Regions from separate parts of the Neobacillus sp. GCM10023253 genome, predicted to be linked through region 4. Evidence: riboswitches for the same ligand, from Rfam matches in the RefSeq annotation. Region 4 holds a riboswitch; each other region holds the start of a gene.
The links. Region 4 has a riboswitch for cyclic di-GMP ahead of ACFPA1_RS23970 (OmpL47-type beta-barrel domain-containing protein). Riboswitches for the same ligand answer to the same signal wherever they lie in the genome.
Positions count from the first base shown of each region.

Region 1 (5,102 bases), on a different contig from region 4:
TCGACCTGCCTGACCACCTCAGGCGAAACTGTGTCCATCAAAGCAATTTTTGTGGCGATTTCCGCCTGCTTTTCCGGTGAAAAAGAAGACAGAATCGCGGAGGCCTTTTTCGGCTCCAAATAAGAAAGAACGAGTGCGATGGTTTGGGAATTTTCATATTGCAAAAGGTTGAGTATTTGAACTGGCTCCGCCTTTTGCGCAAAGTAAAAAGGCTTCTTTCGATTCTTTTCGGAGGAGCGGTTCAGCATCTCCTTCGCCTTTTCTTCGCCAAAGGAGAGTGCGAGCACATCCTTGGCAAAGTGCTCACCGCCTGTCGACACGACCTTCCGCTCAGATGCCATTTGGTAAAATTCTCTGAGCACATCTTCCTTCACCTTGGCATCGATCCATTGAAGATGGGCAATCTCCTTTGTAATCAATTCCACTTCGTCTTCCTTCAGCTGTTTCAAAATTGCTGAAGACCCCTCTTTCCCCAAAGCAACCAAAAGAATCGCAACTTTTTGAATTCCCGTTAACTTCCGCATGTTATCCCTCCTTTTCTTCCTTTAACCAGTACCGTAACAGGTCGACAAATTCATCCGTATTTTTACCAGCCAATTGATTTAATTCGTTTTGCACTGATTCCTTTTTGTTAATGATAGGCTCAAATTCGGTAAGCTTTTTCATTTCTAAAAATTCTGAGGCTGACTCCATGTCCTCTTTCTTTCTCCTTCTAAGCAGGGAGGCAAGAATTAAACCACCGACCAAAAGGAGACCTAATGCTGCTGCTCCAATCCAGATATAATTCATATAAGTTGCCTTTTGACTTAAATCCGTCTTGGCAGGTGTCAAATCCTTTTTACCGGCAAATTCTCTCGGGAATACGGTGATGCGATTGTTGATATCGGCATCCGTTAGCCCTTTATTGTCCTTAATCGCTGTCCGTACTACGTTGGCAATAATATTTCGGATATTATCCTGCGTATCCGCTGTTAAGGATGCAGGATTTTTCGGATTCGGCGGTTCCACTCCGACGTTAATGGTCAAATCGTCAATCGTATACGGACTTTCGACCATTTCCTTTGTAATCCGGTTGAATTCATAGTTGACGCGATTAACTTTTTCCTGGTAGTCATTTTTTCCGCCGCTTCCTTCAGCAGCATAGGCAGGCACATCGCCTTCACCGGTGCCGTCTACACCGCTCGGAACGGCCCCCTCGCCGCTGTAGGATTTCGTGACCTCTTCAACACTAACGGCCATTCCCTTATCGGAATTCGGGAGCGGTTCGACTAAGTTTTGCTGCGTCTTCACCTGGTCGAAATTCAGCTTCACAAAGGTCTGGACCAGCACCTTATCCTGCCCAAGCATCGTGCCGAGCATCTGCTGGATGCTGCGCTGAATGTCTGCCTCTACCTTTTGCTTGATTTCCCGTTGGCTTTCATAGCTATCTACCCCGGCAAAGGCATTATCGCCTGACTGCGGCAAGGAAAGAAGCTGGCCATTTTCATCGGTGATGACGATGTTTTCTTCAGGCAGATTCGGAATGCTCTTCGATGCCAAATGGTATAGAGCTTTAATCTGCTGTTTTTCCAATTGATAGCCGGGCTCGAGGTCAACAATAATCGATGCACTGGCTTTCCCTTCTTCCTCGGGCCGAATAAACACGCTGTCCTTTGGAAGAGTAATCATGACCTCCGCATTTTTGACGCCGTTGATTTTCGTCATCAAATTGGCCAGCTGCCCTTGAATGACCTCTCTCTCGATGGCATCAAGTTCGCGATCAGTGACGCCGAATTTCAAATCCTTGGTCTGTTCTGAAAAACTGATCGGACCGCTTTTTGGAAACCCTTCTGCCGCCAAGTTGACGATCAGATCTGCAGATTGCTCTTTTGGAACGAGAATTTGCGTGCCATTGTTGGTCACTTCTATGTCCGTGACCCCCTGCTTTTCCAAGACGGCCTTAATCTCGCCAATTTCTTTTTGACTCAAACTATTGGCATACAAAGGAACAAGGCTGGGCTTGGAAAAATAAAAAATACCAAAGCTGAGCAGGGCCACTAGTAAAATAAACGTCCCGATATATAATGTTTTATTTTTCTTGCTCGCGTTTTTCCAAAACTGCGAGAGTTTTTCCTTGAAATCATTTAATTTCTGATTCATAAGCCCTCCGCTATGCTAGCCAAGAATCGACTGCACCTTTAAAACCTGCATTCTCATGACTTCCTGATAAGGTTGTGCAAAGGAACCAACCCTTTGCTTCTGAAAAGTGATGCACAAGAACCGTCCCCATGCCTCAAACTTGCATTCTCATGATTTCTTGGTAGGCTTCGACTACTTTGTCCCTTACTTGGGTTGTCAGCTGCAGGGCGATTTGTGCTTTTTGTGCAGCTATGGTGACGTCATGGATATTTTTTATTTCACCTATGGCTATTTTTTCGGACATGTTTTCCGATTGGACAATCGTTTCATTTGCTTTCTGTAAGGCCTCGCTTAACGAGTTCGAAAAAGAGGTGCCTGACACGGAAGCGGGCTGCGTATTTTGCGCTTTTCCCACCAAAGAGGTTTGCGCCGGAAACAGCTGATCAATTCTCATTTTTTAACACTCCTTATCTGCCAATATCTAAAGCTTTCAGTGACATACTTTTTCCGACATTAAAGGCTGTGATGTTCGCCTCATAAGTACGGGAGGCAGTCATCAGGTCGACCATTTCTTTTGTAATGTCAACGTTTGGCATCATCACGTAGCCTTCATTATTGGCATCGGGATGGGTCGGGTCATAAACCGTCCGAAACGGAGTCTTGTCTTCTACGATTCTTGTAACCTTGACCCCATTTGAATTCATTTCATTTTGCAAGAATTGGCTGAACGGAGTTCCTCCCGTCCCATTCGCTTGCACCTCGACCATCTTCCGCCGGTAAGGCATCCAGACCCCATCCACCAATTGGCCCCGAGTGGTCGTCGCATTGGCGATATTGGAGGAGATTGTATCCATTTTTAACCGCTGGGCGGTTAGGGCTGAAGAACTAATATTTAAGGGTTGGAACATCGACATTATGAATCACCTACCTGCTCTTAATTGCTGTTTTGAGTAAATTGAATTCTTCGCTTATCTGGTACGATAATGTTTGGTACCAAATCGAGTTTTTGGTCAACTCCGTCATCTCACTATCCATATCCACCCCATTGCCGCTATTTTGCAACACAGTAGGTTCCTGGGTAATCAAAGGCTGGCTTGAAGCAGCTATGCCGATTGGGATATGCTTGGCATTGGTTCTCTTCCCGTCAAAGCCAGTACCGGAAAGTTCTTGTTTTAAAATGTCTTCAAAAATAACTTTTTGGGGTTTATAGTTTGGGGTGTTCACATTGGCGATATTGTTGGAAATGGCATTATGTCTTAACACAGAGGCATTTAAAGCACGTTGCACTAGATTGATGTTTTGAAGTATCGACATGGGTCAGCTCTCCTATAAAAATTCAGAATATTTAAATTTTAATTTTTAGGACATAAAAAAGACCATTCCGAAGAATAGTCTAATAGGGTAAACTATGAGTCTCTTCGGCAACTGGCTGGCGTAATCCATTAGGATCCTTAGCCCCTATAGCTTTGCGTCGCTGGGTTTCCCCAGGTTTGCTATTATCGGATTGTATTTGTCGATTTTTGGAAAATCATATTGTCGAATTTTTCCTACAAAAATAATAATACAATGGTTTTAGTCAGTTGACAACAAATTTAATTAAAAAGGCCTACTTAACTAAAATTAGTTAAGCAGGCCGTACTATTTTCAGCGCTTCTTTCCAGGTATCCTGCAGTTCTGTAAACATTTTTTCCACTTCGATTAACAGCTGCTCGTCCTTTTTGATATTCGCCTCTATTAACTTTTCCTTCATGTAATCGTAAAGTACTACAAAAGATTTTGAGATTTCGATATCCATATTCAGGGTTACCATTAATTCGGAAACAATTTTTTGAGCCCGCTGGATTCGGTCATTCGCCCTTTGCCAGTCTTTTTTCTCCATCGCTATTCTGGCCTGAAGGATAAATTTAATCGCCCCGGTATATAACAAAAGGGGCAACTCTTCTTTTTTCGCATATAGTACTTGATTATTTTCGTAAGATTGATAGGCATTGTTCAGAGCCAAAAGTCTCACACCTTCCCTTTATTTTCGCTTATCGTAAAAAATCCCGCTTACCGAAGCAGCAACCGGTTCTCCGTACTGCTGTTTAATGGTTTTCTCTTTTTGGAGAGAACCAATCACCGCAAGAATCGTTTGCTTGGCCCTAGTTAATTTTTCCTGAAGCTTTCGTTCTAACGGGTGAATGCGCCGGAGCTCTTCCTTGATGGCTTCGCTCATGAGGATGGCTCCGTTACGTTGATCTAGCTCGTTTACTTTCTCAATGCACTGGTCCCGTTCTTGGAGCAGCTGTTCAATAAGTTCTACTTCATCCGTTTCTAGTAGATTGCTTGTCAGCTGATAGTACTCTTTTAAAAACTGCTCTTTTTGTTTCTCCATCGATTACATTCCACCACCCATTTGCTGCATCAGCCAGCTGCTTTGCGTATTCGATTTCTGGATGGCCTGCTCCATCGCAGTGAACTGCTTCCAGTAATAGCTTTCCTTTGTCTGCAGGCGTTTCTCCCAGGAATCAATCTGATCATCCAGCCGCTTTAATGCCTTGGAAAGGTAAGTGTCACTCGAATAACCGGCCGTCTTCGTTATGTCCTTCATCGTCTCATTTAGCTGGTCATACAACCGCCAGGCGACCCCGCTGTTTTGAAACTCTTCGGCATTGTTTACCGTGTTGTTGGTGGAAGCCCCTATGTCGTATTTTTTTGAAAAAAGCTGGGCGACTTGGTCTAGATTATTTTCCAGTGCCGCTTTCAATTTCGTTTCATCGATGACGAGCTTGCCATTATCCCGGTAGTTAGTACTTGAGGTGATGCCGATTTCCGCCAGCGTATCGAAGTCACTGTTCATTATGGCAGGGTCTTTGTCACTGACTTTGGAATAGAGGATGGACCGCATTTTGTCGAGAGCGGAGGCAATCATCTGGTCATTTGATAGTAGGCCGCTCTTTGCTTTTTCCTCCCACAGCTCGATTTCTTTGTCCTTCATATCCTTC
Region 1 is NZ_JBHSHV010000026.1:26,892-31,993, forward strand. It holds gene fliG (flagellar motor switch protein FliG) at 1-524, opposite strand, end outside; gene fliF (flagellar basal-body MS-ring/collar protein FliF) at 526-2,139, opposite strand; gene fliE (flagellar hook-basal body complex protein FliE) at 2,273-2,572, opposite strand; gene flgC (flagellar basal body rod protein FlgC) at 2,586-3,032, opposite strand; gene flgB (flagellar basal body rod protein FlgB) at 3,043-3,432, opposite strand; cyclic di-GMP riboswitch class I at 3,536-3,623, opposite strand; gene fliS (flagellar export chaperone FliS) at 3,743-4,129, opposite strand; gene ACFPA1_RS22840 (hypothetical protein) at 4,139-4,492, opposite strand; gene fliD (flagellar filament capping protein FliD) at 4,496-5,102, opposite strand, start outside.
Region 1: linked by a shared signal. The riboswitch ahead of flgB (flagellar basal body rod protein FlgB) and the one ahead of ACFPA1_RS23970 (OmpL47-type beta-barrel domain-containing protein) in region 4 are both predicted to bind cyclic di-GMP.

Region 2 (5,102 bases), on a different contig from region 4:
TTAAAACTGTTTATATTATTATGATATTTCGAAATTCAGTTTTCGTCAAGTGATGCATAGGGACGGTTCTCGTGCATCAAAATGGGGTTAACTGAAGCAAGGGGAGGCATGGGAAAGGTTCTTCTGTTACCAAAAGTTTTTCATAGAGAAATAAATGAGGCAGGAGAACCGTCCCCATGCCTCAAACGTGAAACCTCGCACTAAATATGTTATATTTCCATGTATTGAGAAATTTTAGTATTGGGGTTGATAACGTTGATTGAGTATACTGAGCTGCATCATGTAAGTTTGAATGTTACAGATTTAAGCAGGGCTAAGAAATTTTATAGTGAGATACTATGTTTAGAAGAACTTACCCGGCCTGCTTTTGATTTTGAAGGGGCTTGGTACGGTATAGGGAATCAACAGCTGCACTTAATCGTCCTTCCCCACTCGCAAACCCTTCGGCAAGACAAAAGCTTAAGCAGCAGGGAAGGACACTTTGCCCTTCGAGTCAAAAACTATGCAGAAACTTTAGCTTGGCTGAAAAAGAATGGAGTAAACGTCCTAGAAAAGCCAAACAGCGTCAGCGGCTTTGCCCAAATCTTCTGCGCCGACCCGGATGGAAATCTCATAGAATTAAACGTCGATCAATCGGAGTTGTGATGCACGGGGACGGTTCTCGTGCATCAAAATGGGCTGGGCGGAGGAAAGAAAAATGAGGCAGGAGAACCGTCCCTATGCCTCATGCTCTAAATATAAGATTAGGGGATACCCCTAAAATTCTTGCAGCCTGGCGTTGGGATATACCTCTAATATTTTTTACTTTTTGAAAGACTTCCTTTCTTTGCGCCTTTGGCAGTACCTTTACGCGAGTGATATCCCCAGGGCCAAGTAGTTTCTTAATTTCGAACCTTGCCTCTTCGTCAGGCAGCCTTGTTCTTTTCTCTTCCAGGCATTCATCGTTGTTAATTTTTTCGTTATATTCTTTGAATTTTTCCATCGCAAAGGTTTGATCAGGGGATATTTTTCCGAAAATAAAATTTGCATCAAGCAGCTTTCTACCATCACGATATTCACCATAATACTCACGGCAGCTGCTCCATCTCCATTCATCTGGCCTGTCTGCGATTCCTGCCTTAACGGGATTTTGATGAATGTACCTAGTAACTGTTAGTAAATACCTATTATCTTCTACATTTTCACTTCTAAATCGCCCCTGAAACAAATGCCCCGTCGTGTCGTACTTCCAGTTATAATACGAGGCATAGCTGACACCAATCCGCTTCATCGTATTAGATATATCTTCCTTACCCTCTCGCAAAAGGAGATGGACATGGTTGCCCATCAAACACCAGGCGTATATCTCCAATTCCGATTCCATTTTATACTTTACTAAAATATCAAGAAACCTATTACAATCCTCATCATCATGGAAAATCTCCTGCCGATTCGCTCCTCTCCACATAATATGGTAAACACCGCTCATACTCTTCACCCTTGCACTTCGGGGCATCATAATCACCTAACCTTGAATTTAAATGGGGAAACAAGGTGAAGCATGGGGACGGTTCTTATGTCTCAAAAATGTACAATAGGTCGTCATAAATAAAAAGTTTGTAGACCAAATAGTTATCATTAAGGGAATAGTCATATAAAAGTAGTTTAAAAAAAGTGGGTTAAAATAAGAAGCGCGAGAACCGTCCCTAGGTTCTGCTTGATTCCGGGGGTTAAACTGGGGTTACAGCTCTATCATATACTACTTTAAATAGTTTTTCATCTTTTTACCATTTAGGGAGGCAAAAAATTAGAGGCATGAGAACCGTCCCCATGCATCAGCGACGGTCCAAAAATGATGCATGAGAACCGTCCCCATGCATCACTATTTCAAACCACATATACTGCGTTTTTGCCGGCAAGTTTGGCGTTGTACATGGCGGAGTCTGCGCTTTTTAGGATGGTGGCGGGGGTGTCGTCTGGCTGGCAGACGGCGATGCCGATGCTGGCGGAGACCCTGCAATCGTTGACGCTTAGCTGCAAAAGTTTTAAGATCCGGTTTGCTAGAGCCTCCGCTTGATGGGTGTTTGCGCCTTTAAGCAACACTGTGAACTCATCACCGCCAAGTCGGCTCACAAAAACATCCTCATCTTCTAATTCTTTTAGTTTTCGAGAAACCTCTATTAGAACCTCATCCCCGGCCTCGTGGCCATACTGATCATTCACCCTTTTAAAGCCATCCAAATCAATAAACATCAGACAAGCCTGTTTCTTTTTTCTTAAGGAATGCTCTAATTTCCTCAAAAAATAATGTCGATTGGGAAGGCCTGTCAACGAATCATATAAAGCCATTTGCATTAGTCTTTCATTTAACTCTTGTATTTTTAGCTGTTTATTTTGGAGCTTGTCCGTTAATACCCCTACCCCAATTGAGCAGGATAGCGTAATGACAGAGATACCAATATGCAGTGCCGCGCTTTCATCGATCATATCTTCACTGTGGAACTTTTTTTCATAAAAAAACCAGCTTAAATGATAGGCATTGAGGATGATTCCAGTAAAAACTCCGCCATATAATCCTAGATAATAGGAAAAGATAAAGCACGGGAAAAGCAATGCAAACCACGCCATGTCGTCGATGTAAAACGTTTCGTAGTCATCTAAAAAGTCGGGTAAGATTGCAAAAAATATACATAGCAAAACAAGCGGCACAGGAATTTTCCTACTAACGCCCACATTCAAATTCATCAATCAGTTATCCTCCTTGGCAGCCCAGCTGAAAATAGCAAACATCCCCATTTCAAGGAATTAATTTAGTAAAATTATAATTCAAATTCACATATTTTAATAGATTACAAAAAATGGTGATGCATGGGGACTGATCTGGTGATGCATGGGGACTGATCTGGTGATGCACGGGGACGGTTCTTTTGCCTCAAAAAAGGAAAAATGATGCATGAGAACCGTCCCCATGCATCATTCTTTTTACTGACCATCTGTTTTCTTTGAGTTTTCCTGGGCGCTTTTGGCTTGTTCGGCTTGCTTCTGTGCTTTTTCGCGTTGTTGCTCCAGAGCCTTTTTGGCTTGTTCTTTCGCTTGCTCTGCCTGCTTTGCGGCCTCTTCACGTTTTTGCTCTGCTAGTTTTGCCGCATCAGCACGTTTTTGTTCCTCTATTTTAACTGCCGCCTCGCGCTGGCTTTCTGCCATTTTTTGTGCTTCTGCTTTAGCTTGATTTACAGTGGTCTTTGCAACTGCATTAACTTTCTCAAGAGGCTTTTGCTCAGTTTCCTCGGCAGCCTCATTCGTGGCTTTTTCAACATCTGCCGTATTTGCGGTATCTTCCGTAGACTCCATATTTCCTTCTACAGGCTGTACATTGGTGGTTTCATCTTCCACTTCGCCCGCGGCTTGGTCGTCCCCAGTGTTTTCCTGCTTAAGCTCCAACTCCGCTAACTTCTTGCTGATTTTCTTTTCAATCTTTTCTTGTACTTTGCTGACGTTCTTGGCTAATGCCTCTTTTGCACGAGGGTTGTCCACTTTTTCCAAGGCGGTTTGCAAAGCTAACAAGTTAGCAGCAAACTTAGCCTCAATCGCTGCCCGGACTGGGTCAACAGGTGCTGCCGTTTCGTCTCCTTCAACAGTTATACCTTCATCGTTAGTCGCTGTTTCATCTTCGGACGTCCCAGGCTGAGAATCCTCAACCGTCTCGCCTTGCTGATATTTGGCCAAAGCCAATTCTTGTTGTTCCAGCGCTTGTTGAAGAGTTTCATTGGCTAATTCCTCTTCGCCAGAAGCTAGCAATGCCTCCGCCTCTTTAATGCGTTCCTCCGCGAAAGAAGCCAGCAGTTCCGACTCTTTTACTTCATCAAAGGTTAACGCTAATTGAACATTCTCCATTAATTTTTTTACAAAGTAGAGAAAATCTCCAGGTAGTAAAGATGGTTCTTCACCTGATACTTCTGTCGTACCCTCTGTTTGCGCAGCATCGGTTGTTGTTTCAGTAGTATCGGCTGCAGCCCCAGCATCCACGGTAGTTGTTGGTTCGGATGCCACCGAAGATGTTGCCTCTGCATCGGTTGATTCAGATTCAGTAGTTGCATCAACAGTTTGTCCTACCTGAACCGTCTGATCCTGTTGAACAGTATCTTCTGTTGGTGTAGCAGTGGTCACGGGTTCCTCCGCAAACGCCGAACCAACTCCACCAGTGAACACAAATCCCGCAGCTATTACGCTTGTTGCAAGGACATTGCGAACCTTTTTGAATGACTGAACATTTTTTACCATAAAAAAATTCCTCCTAAACTAGTTTATGTTTAAAGGAAGAATCTCGAAATAAACCCTATTAAGCTAGAGCCTTTTCGCGATTCTCCATTTGGTAACCCAGCCGCCATAGCGATATACGCCTTAGGCCTGTGACTTTGCGTCTCTACCTTTCGATAGATTTGCCTTTTACAAATGAAGAACGACACCCAAAAGACTCTCGTCCATCATTTTCTACTTAAATATATAATAAACGACAAAAAATGAGTAGATGGTCCCGTTAAAATGATGCAGAGGGACGGTTCTTATGCATCAAAATAGTTGTCAAACGCTTAAATAACACAACTATGCTCCAAAAAATGATGCACGAGAACCGTCCCCATGCATCACTCAATCAACAGAGCCCATTGTTTGGAATACTTCGTTTGTTTGTGGTGTGACGTAGAGGGTTCGGCTCGGGAAGGCTATTTCTACTGCCTCTTCCTCTAGTATCGCCATGATTTCTAGATTGATTTCGTGTTTGATTTTTACGTGTTCTGCCCAAACGGTCGAGTTTGTGAAAAAGTAGATTAGAACATCAAGACTGCTCTCGTTATAGTGGTCGAACGCGACCATAATGGTATCCGGGTGGATTTCCTCATGCGTCCTTAGCAATTGTTCAATCCGCCTTACTACTCGTTCCAATTCTTCCTTCGTGGTTTTATAGTTAAGTCCTAAGTGAAAATCGATCTTTCTTTTTCCCATACGGCTCCAGTTCGTAATCGCTTCGTTCGCGAGTGTCGCATTTGGAACCGTCACTAGAGCTTGGCTAAAGGTTCGAACCTTCGTGCTTCTAAAATTGATATCTTCGACGATCCCCTCTACGC
Region 2 is NZ_JBHSHV010000026.1:191,477-196,578, forward strand. It holds gene ACFPA1_RS23555 (VOC family protein) at 256-645, shown strand; gene ACFPA1_RS23560 (REP-associated tyrosine transposase) at 725-1,498, opposite strand; gene ACFPA1_RS23565 (GGDEF domain-containing protein) at 1,867-2,724, opposite strand; gene ACFPA1_RS23570 (DUF5667 domain-containing protein) at 2,962-4,260, opposite strand; cyclic di-GMP riboswitch class I at 4,348-4,433, opposite strand; gene ACFPA1_RS23575 (mechanosensitive ion channel family protein) at 4,627-5,102, opposite strand, start outside.
Region 2: linked by a shared signal. The riboswitch ahead of ACFPA1_RS23570 (DUF5667 domain-containing protein) and the one ahead of ACFPA1_RS23970 (OmpL47-type beta-barrel domain-containing protein) in region 4 are both predicted to bind cyclic di-GMP.

Region 3 (5,102 bases), on a different contig from region 4:
AAATTTCTATCAATCTCTTTAATAATTTTTAGCCTCCTCCCCCTATTCATCGACGTGAAAGAATCCGTTATTTCTAAAGAGAGGCCATTTTTTACAACTTCCTGCAAAAAAGATTGAATTAATTTTTTATATTTTTGAAGATCAGCGGCCGTTCGTGACTGAACCAATCGCTCCCCTTGCTTTTGAATCCCGTCTAAAAGGGAGTTGAGCTGCTCTTTTACCAAATTAGTTTTTGAATCTGTCAAAATCTGTTGAAATGAGGATGATTCAGCTTGCTTCGTTTCTTTTTGAAAAAATATTTTATCGTTCGTGACACCAAATCCGTGACTAACTTTCAAGGGAAAACACCTTCCAAACGCTTAAGTTTGTGATTGTCGATATTTGTAAAACTAAATTACAATAAATTATTAATTTTAGCAATCATTAGAAAAGGAGAAATTTATGACGACATTTATCGGTTTGATTCTGGCTATCGTTTCTATCGGTGTAGGGATGGTATTAAAAGGCGCGTCGTTTGAAGCACTGGCGAACCCTGCTGCCTTTTTAATTATTTTTGGCGGAACGATCTCTGCCTTGTTTATCGCATTTCCCTTGAGTGAAATAAAAAAAATTCCGATGCTGTTGAAAATTGCTTTTGTCGAACCAAAGCAGCCCAGCCAAGATGAAGTCATCGAGATGATGGTGGATTGGTCGATGGTGGCGAGGCGTGAAGGCGTACTCGCATTAGAGGAAATTGCCGAGTCCGTCGAGGATCCTTTTTTAAAAAATGGTCTAGAAATGATTATTGATGGCAGTGACCGGGACCAAATGGAGGAAATCTTGTTCAGTGAACTGGAAGCAGCGGCCGATCGGCACAAGGCCGGCAGCCTCGTCTTCAGCCAGGCGGGGACGTACGCGCCGACACTAGGCGTTTTGGGTGCTGTGGTTGGTTTAATTGCGGCGCTCGGAAATCTTCAGGATATGGACAAACTCGGACACTCGATTGCCGCCGCCTTTATCGCGACGCTGTTAGGGATTTTTTCCGGATATGTCCTTTGGCATCCGATCTCCAATAAGCTAAAGCGCATTGCGAAAAAAGAGCAGGACCTGAAGCTGATGATGATGGAGGGACTTCTTGCCATCCAGGAAGGGTTAACACCTAAATTGATCGAACGAAAGCTGGCTGTTTATTTGCCAACAAAGGCACGTTTGAAACAGGAGGAAATGGTTGTGAAAGAGGTTGAAAGTCTGTAAGACTGTGAGTTCAAGCTGGAAAAATAGAGGCTGCGTTTTAACTAGGCCATCTTGTAAGAAAGGAGGAATAGAACGGTGAGGAGGCGGAAACTGCAAGACCCTGAAGAGCATATGGACGAAAGCTGGTTAATTCCTTACGCGGACCTTTTGACCCTGCTGCTTGCCCTGTTTATCGTCCTATTTGCTTCGAGCAGTATCAATTCCGAAAAGCTGCAGCAAATCATGGTTTCGATGAATTCAGCTTTGAGCGGCAAAGGAAGCAGTTTGATTTTAAAAGAAAATGCCAGCTCTCCTGCGGTGAAGCCGCTCGAAAAAACTGCCGGCGAGGAAGAGAAACAGGAAGAGAATGAAAAATTGCACAGCCTGATGGAGAATATTCAAAGCTATATAAAGGCACGCGGCTTGGAGAAGGTCATAACCGTTCAAGACGAGCCTAAGGGAATCAAGCTTTCCCTAAAGGATGTCATTTTGTTTGAGTCCGGCAGCGACGAATTGAAGGGAAATTCCCCTGCAATTTTGGGTGACTTGCTGGATTTGATTAAAGGAGTGCAAAACCCTATCAGCATTGAGGGCCACACGGATAATGTCCCGATTACCGGGGGCAGATTCAGGTCGAACTGGGAATTGTCGTCTGCCCGTGCTTTGTCCGTTCTTTACTTTTTCGAGCAAAATAGCATCTCTTCTGATAAATTGCAATTTGCCGGCTTTGGCGAGCAAAAGCCGCTGTATCCGAATGATACGGTGGAGCACCGCCAAGCTAACCGAAGGGTAGATATCATGATTCTGAAAGTCCAGGAATAATTTTTTCCCAATATAAAAAACGCGAAAACACTTGCTGAGACAAGTTGTTCATCGTCAAAATAGTAGTAATTCCATAAATCGTACGATAAAGGCAAACCCATTGAAAAATGGCGACGCAAAGCTACAGGGGCTAAGGTCATTGGTCATTCCGATCATCATGCTAGCCAGCTTCCGAATACGGACTCCTGCGATTTATGACAATAGAAGAGGGGTTGAAAATGGAATGAATACATTATTAGCTAAATTCAAAAAAGAGTGGCACTTGTTTAGGGTGAATTACCATGAGCTGTTGCTTGCAGACTGTCTTGACTATGAGTTGCAGTGCAAGCTCGAACAAAAGATTACTTACCATAAAATGAGATTAAATAGTTATTGTTGAGAATTAATTCCCTCCCTTGATTGGTTTCGGACATGGAAAATAAAGGTCTTCGAATTTTGAACAATATCTGCGATAATAGTAATAGATTCGTGAGAGTTCAATCAAAACACCATCAAGGAAGGAAGCAGCAATGAAACAATCCATAAGTTCAAAGTCTATCAGCCTGGCGCTTACTATATCTATTATCGCCATTTCGTTTTCGGCCATCTTTGTAAAATGGTCCGATGCGCCAGCTTCAATTTTAAGTATGTACCGAATGTTGTTTGCTAGTTTGTTATTGGCACCGATGGTTTGGGTGAAACGCAAGGAGTTTAAAAAAGTGAGTCCAAAGAATGGCGCCATGCTCTTTTTTTCCGGAGTCTTTCTGGCCCTGCATTTTGCTCTTTGGTTCGGCTCGTTAAAGTTAACCACGGTTGCAAGCTCGACCATCATTCTCGCCCTACAGCCGCTCATTTCACTTGTTGGCGGATTTTTTCTTTTTAAAGAAAGAACCACAGCTTCCGCACTGGCTACAATGGGGATTGCAATCATCGGAGCGATGATGATTGGCTGGGGAGACTTCGGTTTAAGCGCTGATGCCATCCGTGGCGATCTTCTCTCCTTTTTCAGCGTTATCGCGGTGGTCGGTTATTTATTTATTGGGCAAACCGTCGTGAAAAATATATCCCACTGGATATACAGCTTTAGCGTGTTCCTTTGTGCGGGGATTGTGCTTGTTGTTTATAATCTGTGGGCCGGAGTGCCGTTTCTCGATTATCCGCCTAAAGAATGGGGGATTTTCCTGCTGCTAGCCATCGTTCCGAGCCTTAGCCATGTAATTAATAACTGGTTGCTAAACTATGTGAACGCCACGACCATTTCAATGAGTATTCTCGGCGAACCGGTCGGCAGCACGATTTTAGCTGTCATTTTACTCGGAGAACGATTATCAGGCTGGCAAATCGCCGGCGGCCTCCTCGTCCTGCTCGGCGTCTTCTTCTTCATGAGCAAAAAACAAAAAGCCGCCCCGCCAATGCAGAAAGCAGCTGTGTGATGCATGCGAAGCACGGGGACGGTTCTTGTGCCTCAAAATTTTGAGGCATGAGAACCGTCCCCATGCTTCATGTTTATTTAAAGGAAAAGCCGTTTTGTTCAAGAATTTGTTTTAGGTTTTCTCGTAAGCTTGCTGAGGCCGCGATGGTTTCCGGTCTTGTGCATCTTCGTGCCGTGTGTTCGCACCATCCGTAATCCATCCCGTGCTTTTCAGGTTCTCCCGCCAAAGAGACCCTTCTTCCATCATACGTTCTCCTTGAAATCATAATTTGATCATATTCATTCAAATAAGTATCAACTTCTTCTATTGAATAAGTTTCAGCATGAACCGTGACTTGTTCAGGAAGCCGTGGTTTTACACCCCTTCTCATCCCCTCTTTCTCGAAACCAATCGCTAAACCCGCGACTGCATAAACACCCTCCGGCAAACCTAGTTCCGCCATAACTTCCTTTGGATTGTTCCGAATAGACCCTACCGGGACACTACCGAGTCCCATAGATTCAGCCGCTACTAAAGCATTTTGCAGTGCTAAAGCAGCGTCTACGGATGAAAGCAAAAACATTTCTAGCGTCTTGGCAGAAAACGTATAGCCCTGTCTTTCAGTAACATATTTTAATCGGAAGATATCTGCACAAAAGATGAGAAAAACGGGTGCTTCCTTGATGAAACTTTGGTTTCCCGATAATGCAGCTAACCTGCTCTTTCTTTGCTCATCCTTTACCACGATTATGCTGTATGCCTGAAGATTGGAAGAGGTTGGGGCGCTTCGTGCGGCAGTAGTAATAGCCTGCAAAGCCCCCTCCGGAAGCGGATTCGGAAGAAAACCTCGTACAGATTCATGGGCTGTAAGTACTTCAATCGTTTCGTTGATCAAATCTTTTGAAAGTTTAATTCCCTCTAATGCCAACCTACTTGAAATCTTCTCTTTCAGCATGAAAATATACCCCCTATTGAAAAAATAGCAGAGAGAAATGAAAAATCCCCCTGCCTTACTTTAATGAATTACTGTTTTATCAGAATGGGGCTCAGACCCCCATTCATTGCCCCCGATTACTGCGAAATGATGCACGAGAACCGTCCCCATGCATCACTTTATATTATGATTTGTTTGCCGTCGATGTAGAAGGCTGGGTTTTTGACGACGCCGTCGATGTGGACGCCGGCTGAGATGGTGCCGCCGAAGGTGTTGTTGCTGCCGAAGGCGACGTGGATGGTGCCATAGACTTTTTCGTCTTCCAGTACAACTCCTGTGATCCGGGCTTTGTCGTTGGTACCGATTCCGAATTCGGCCAAACATCTTCCATCTCCGTCTCCCAGAATCTCCAATAATCTGCCAGCGTCATCCCCTTCAGCATTCACAATCCGCCCTTCTTCAAGGGTTAATAAGACCGGCGTTTCCAAACGGCCGATTCCCGCCAACGAACCATCAATCAGAATTTGACCACGCGCACTTCCTTCAACAGGTGCAATATAGGCTTCTCCCGATGGAAGGTTCCCGGACTCACCTTTATTCAAATACATGCCTGTGCTCGGAACCCCATTACGCCCTTCAATAGAGAAAGATAAGCTATACCCGTCCTTCTCAATCAGGACCTCGCGCCCTTCCGTCAAAAGCTCCGTAACCTCTTCAGTAAGCTCTTTAACCTTTGTATAGTC
Region 3 is NZ_JBHSHV010000026.1:49,982-55,083, forward strand. It holds gene ACFPA1_RS22930 (YaaR family protein) at 1-338, opposite strand, end outside; gene motA (flagellar motor stator protein MotA) at 442-1,233, shown strand; gene ACFPA1_RS22940 (flagellar motor protein MotB) at 1,309-2,034, shown strand; cyclic di-GMP riboswitch class I at 2,115-2,210, shown strand; gene ACFPA1_RS22945 (hypothetical protein) at 2,174-2,413, shown strand; gene ACFPA1_RS22950 (DMT family transporter) at 2,544-3,446, shown strand; gene ACFPA1_RS22955 (NADPH-dependent oxidoreductase) at 3,520-4,380, opposite strand; gene ACFPA1_RS22960 (aminopeptidase) at 4,539-5,102, opposite strand, start outside.
Region 3: linked by a shared signal. The riboswitch ahead of ACFPA1_RS22945 (hypothetical protein) and the one ahead of ACFPA1_RS23970 (OmpL47-type beta-barrel domain-containing protein) in region 4 are both predicted to bind cyclic di-GMP.

Region 4 (5,102 bases):
TTCCGACCCGGTAAGGTCGACCGCACTGCTGGCCTCGTTGAACAGCAAGGCTGTAGATATTGATGAGGCGTTGTACCTGCAGGAGACTACGGCCTTCCCTGCCCCAGAGCCACTTTCTTTTTCGGAGAGCCCTTTTGAAGAAGAAATAGCTGCAGGAATTGACTTGGCTGATGATGATTTGGACGAGTTTGCTTTCGAGACCATCGACCAGGCCATGTCCCCTACTGAGGATGAAGCCGACGAGAAGGATCTTGATGCCGATGACCTGCTGGGCGGGTTTTTGGCGAGTATGAATAAATAAGGATTAAGATGAGGCACCTTGGTGATGAGGTGCCTTTTGCTATGGTTTAGCATCCAATATTACCAGTATTTTACAATTTTAATAGGGTTATAGCTTAAAAGAATAGAAATTAAGTAGATTAGGAGGGATGAAAATTCATATGAAGGTGTGTATACAGGTAATTATGGGGATTATTATTGGCTGGCTCCTGTTAAATGTCATGGGGCTTGAACAAGCGGAATTGTTTAAACTTGTGTATCAATACTTAAATTCGACGCTGGCTTATTTTATTGTTGTGGTGGTTGTGCCTACTATTTGCTTTACTTTTTTTCGTAAATTTAAGGTTTTTGGGGTTGCTGTTGCGGTAACGATGGTGGGGATGTTTGTGGTGGTTTATGTAGCGCTGAATACAGGAAGTATTGGGTTTTAGAAATTTTAAAGAGGTGGTCTAAACCACCCCCTTTGGGTCTAATGAAACAATTTTGAAAAAATACTTTTTAGCGAATTCCCTTTTTTAAAATAAATCTCTTCTCGCACCTTTTCATTGATAGCCTGCCAAAGCATGATTTCCACGTCCGAGAGCTGCTTGGATTCCTCCACTTTTAGGAAAGCGGCAAAATAGTCTAACGGCACTCCGTAAAATCTTGAAATATCCGCCATGATCTCAAACGAAACTGACTTACGATCCCCTTTTTCAAGCATGCTTAAATATTGAAGGGTGATCCCAGTCCCCTTTGCAACTTCTTCAAGTCGTAAATTTCTTTCTAACCGTAATCGTCTTAACTCCTGCCCCAATGGAGTGGCCATAGTATACCTCCTTCCCCTACTCAATTTCCGAGCTGTATTTAATCGTTAAGATATAGTACCAGCTAACGGCTGCTTCAAATAATGTGATCATAAGTTCTTCTGATTTTCTAGGAATTTTAAAATATCTTTGTAGTTGATAATGAAGCAGCTCGTGAAAAATAGTTTGTAATTGCTCCGGGTAATCCATTTTTTCGTCGATGATAATCATTTTTTTCTCAGGATAATAAATACCCTTTATATCTTTCAAATCCATAAAAACAATAGGGATCTTATATTTTCTCACTATCTTCTTCGTTAATAAATTTATCTGGGATTGATTAATCGACATAAACTGCTTATGCAGGTATCCAATGATTGTATAGTAGGTAAGAAAAAGAATGAGTACTAGATTAACCTCAAGCTGATTGAAAAAAGATAGTATAGGGAATATAACCGCTACTTCAAACATCATAGGTCCAAACCGGTCCAAAAATAACTTACTGGATACTGCCCCAGTCTCCAGATAAACATAGACATATTTCAGAACGATGCTCAGAGTCAACATAAGCAGCATAGTTAGGTATCTAGCTAAATAAGTCTTGTCACTATATTCATTATAAATCTCGTTACAGATAATGATAGTGATTATATACATGGTGAGCAAGGATATCCTAGCTTGGATACTGCCTCTTTTTTGAATGAAACTGGCTACGAAACAATCAACAAGCAGATAAATGAAACCATAAACAATGGAGAAACGGTCAAATATTAATAAAGATAATATTACATGAAAAAAGGAATAGCCGAAACCGGAAAAAACCTTCAGATTAACTTGGTCAAACAGGACCATAATGCAAAGAAAGAAAACAATATTCCATTCCAGCTCTTTGGGGAAAACAATAAATAAATCTGTCAAAACTATGGAAGGAATCAAGAAGAACAAATAGATATGCTGCCGCCTGAAATGATTCATGACGATTCTCCTGTTAATCAGTACTTTTATACCATTTTTAATTATGTTACTTGAGAAAATTTACAAGTTAAATAATTATTTTTCTACAAAAAATTAAAATTTTGACGGATTTTGTCATTCTAAAATCATTCAATTCCACTATCGTTTAATATATTCTTAATATAGAAGGGTGTAATACTCCAACTTTATTTTCCTCCTATTTTTTAAAACGCACTAACAAAGTTTAGTGCTCTTTTTTATAAATGGGAATGAAATTTGCAAATCTAGCATGAATTATGTCGTAGGAAAAAAACACCATTAAACTATAGTTTAATCTATAATGAATTCATAGAAACGATATTTTTATATTAAAGTGGCCACGCAATATTACAAAATATCGTGAATTAAAGGATGTAATGATAGTTTTTAAATTGGATTTACATCCTTTACTTGGGGAAGCTTTGAAGTATAGCCTTAAATTGGACACTTGGGCTATATGGAGCTAGTAGTGTAACCGGCCCTCTTAGGTTTTAATAAAAACTTTTCTAAGAGGAGAGAGGTCTATGAAGAGGATTTTATCAGGGGTAGCAGCAGGAGCTTTAGCTCTAGGACTTATGGCAAGTTCAGCGTTTGCTGCAGTAACATTCGACTCATCATCAGGAATAGGTTTTGTGGGTAAAGGTGATGTTCAAACTGCTTTAGGCTACAATAATGCCCAAATGCAGAAAGAGGCTAATAATCTCGTTTTCACGTATAAAGCGGAAGATACTTATGCAATAACGGTCACATGGGATACTGGTGAGGGTACAAAGGGGGAGCAAACACATTATGTAACGCATGAAAGAACCTCTTCTATTGATAGCAATGTTTCATACGATCCAAGAAAAGCTAACCAATATACTGGTTTTAATCTGAAAGGATACGAAGGCATTTTAACGGAGGTTGGTGACATCCCTACAATTGGGGAAGAGTTCCCAGGGAAATCAGGGCATATTGTGACTAACGTTGAGAAAGTTTCAACTACCGGCACATTATATGTAAATGGGATTGCTATTCAGTAATACTCTGATTGTGTTTGCAGACTTTGCATGTGAGAGAAGGTGCTCTTAAGGGGTATCTTCTTTTTTGGATTGAATGAGATTCTACAATTCTTTAATAACTTTTGGGGGTTTTGTTGAATTTTGCCGAAAACTAGTTGGAACATGTCGAAGGGAAAAAATACCTATAAACTATAGTTTAAATTATAATATTTTCATAGATATATAGTTCTATAAACAGAACACACCCTATAAAGGTGATATCGATATAGGGGTTAATGGGAAGAGGGTGAGCTATGGAAATTATCATTTCAGGTAATACTTTTATACTTTGGGAAGCGATGATATATAACCGGCAATCTGGACACTTAGGTTATATGGAGTTAGTAGTGTAACCGGCCCTCTTAGGTAGTTCGAAATTAGTTCTAGGAGGATAATCATGAAAAAAAGAGCTCTACGAAAATACCTTAATATAATTTTAATAATTGTATTAATGGGATCATTAAGTTCACCTGGGTTTGTAAATGCCGCTGGAAATGAAGATCAAGGTGCCGGAACCCCTGAATTTTGTGCAAAAAATCCAACACATAAGTCGTGTGCAGCTTATCAAGATAAAACAGCTCCATCATCGCCAACGATTAACTTAAGTCCAAATGTAACTGATTGGACCAATCAGAGTGTTTCGTTTACCCTTACACCAGGAGAAGATACACAGGGTGGGAGTGGAGTTGATAGGACTGAATATAAAATCGGGACTAACGGAACATGGCAATCTTACAACACCGGACAGAGTGTCACAGTACCTGGTGAAGGTGTAATAACAATATTTGCAACCTCAACAGATAAAGCAAATAATACTAGTGCTGAAGCTACAGCAGTTGTAAAAATAGATAAAGCAGCCCCTACAAGCCCAATCTTAACGGCTTCACCAAGTGATTGGACGAACCAAGATAAAGTTACTGTTACTTTATTACCTGGAACCGATAATGGAAGCGGTGTTCTAAGAAACGAATACAAGATTGACAGTGGGAATTGGAAAGAATATGGAAATAGTCCGATTGAAATAACCTCAGAGGGTGTAAAAACAATTTATGGTCGAACGATTGACCGTGCAGGCAATATAAGTTTAGCGGGAGAAACTGTAATAAAAATTGATAGAACGGGCCCAACAACACCAGAGATTCTCCTAAGTACATCCAATTGGACGAACGAAGATGTTACTTTTACTATAACCCCTGGGATTGATAGTGGAAGTGGATTTCAAAAGACTCAATATAAAATTGGAGTAAGCGAAGACAATTGGATAGATTATACCGAAGGCGCTCGAATAACAGTTACAAATGAAGGGGAAACAACAATTCAAGCCAGAACACTGGATAATCTAAATAACCCTAGTGCAGTCGCAGAGAGTGTAGTAAAGATTGATAAAAACGCCTCCTCCCGTCCAACTATCCTATTAAGTCATCCGGATTGGACAAACACAAATGTTACCTTTGAGATTCAAAATGGCGTAAAAACTGGTGGCAGCCCGATTGTAAAAAGTGAGTATAAACTAAATGACGGGAATTGGACCGATTATAAGGCATCTGGAGAAATAACAGCAGAAGGCGTTACCAAAATAACAGCCCGGACAATTGATGAAGCAGGTAATGAAAGTATTGAGACAACAGAATATGCAAGAATTGATATAACCAAACCTTCTTCCCCTAGTATTTCTCCAAGTACTACTGAATGGACTAAAGGAGATGTATCTTTTACTATTACATCAGGAACAGATGAAGTAAATGGCAGCGGTGTGAATAAGACTGAATATAAATTTGGCGAAAATGGTACATGGATTAAATACGAAGGACAAGTAACTTTTAGTGCTGAAGGGCAGACAACTATTTTTGCTAGAACAAGTGATAAAGCAGGGAACTTTAGTGATTCTGTTAGCATAATGGTAAAGATCGACAAAACGGCTCCAAGTGCACCAGTAATAGCTTCCAATCATAACGGCTGGACAAAAGAAGATGTTACAGTAACACTTACTGATGGTCAAGATGAA
Region 4 is NZ_JBHSHV010000027.1:81,376-86,477, forward strand. It holds gene ACFPA1_RS23945 (hypothetical protein) at 1-301, shown strand, start outside; gene ACFPA1_RS23950 (hypothetical protein) at 429-710, shown strand; gene ACFPA1_RS23955 (helix-turn-helix domain-containing protein) at 749-1,087, opposite strand; gene ACFPA1_RS23960 (hypothetical protein) at 1,104-2,039, opposite strand; cyclic di-GMP riboswitch class II at 2,464-2,545, shown strand; gene ACFPA1_RS23965 (hypothetical protein) at 2,582-3,079, shown strand; cyclic di-GMP riboswitch class II at 3,381-3,464, shown strand; gene ACFPA1_RS23970 (OmpL47-type beta-barrel domain-containing protein) at 3,495-5,102, shown strand, end outside.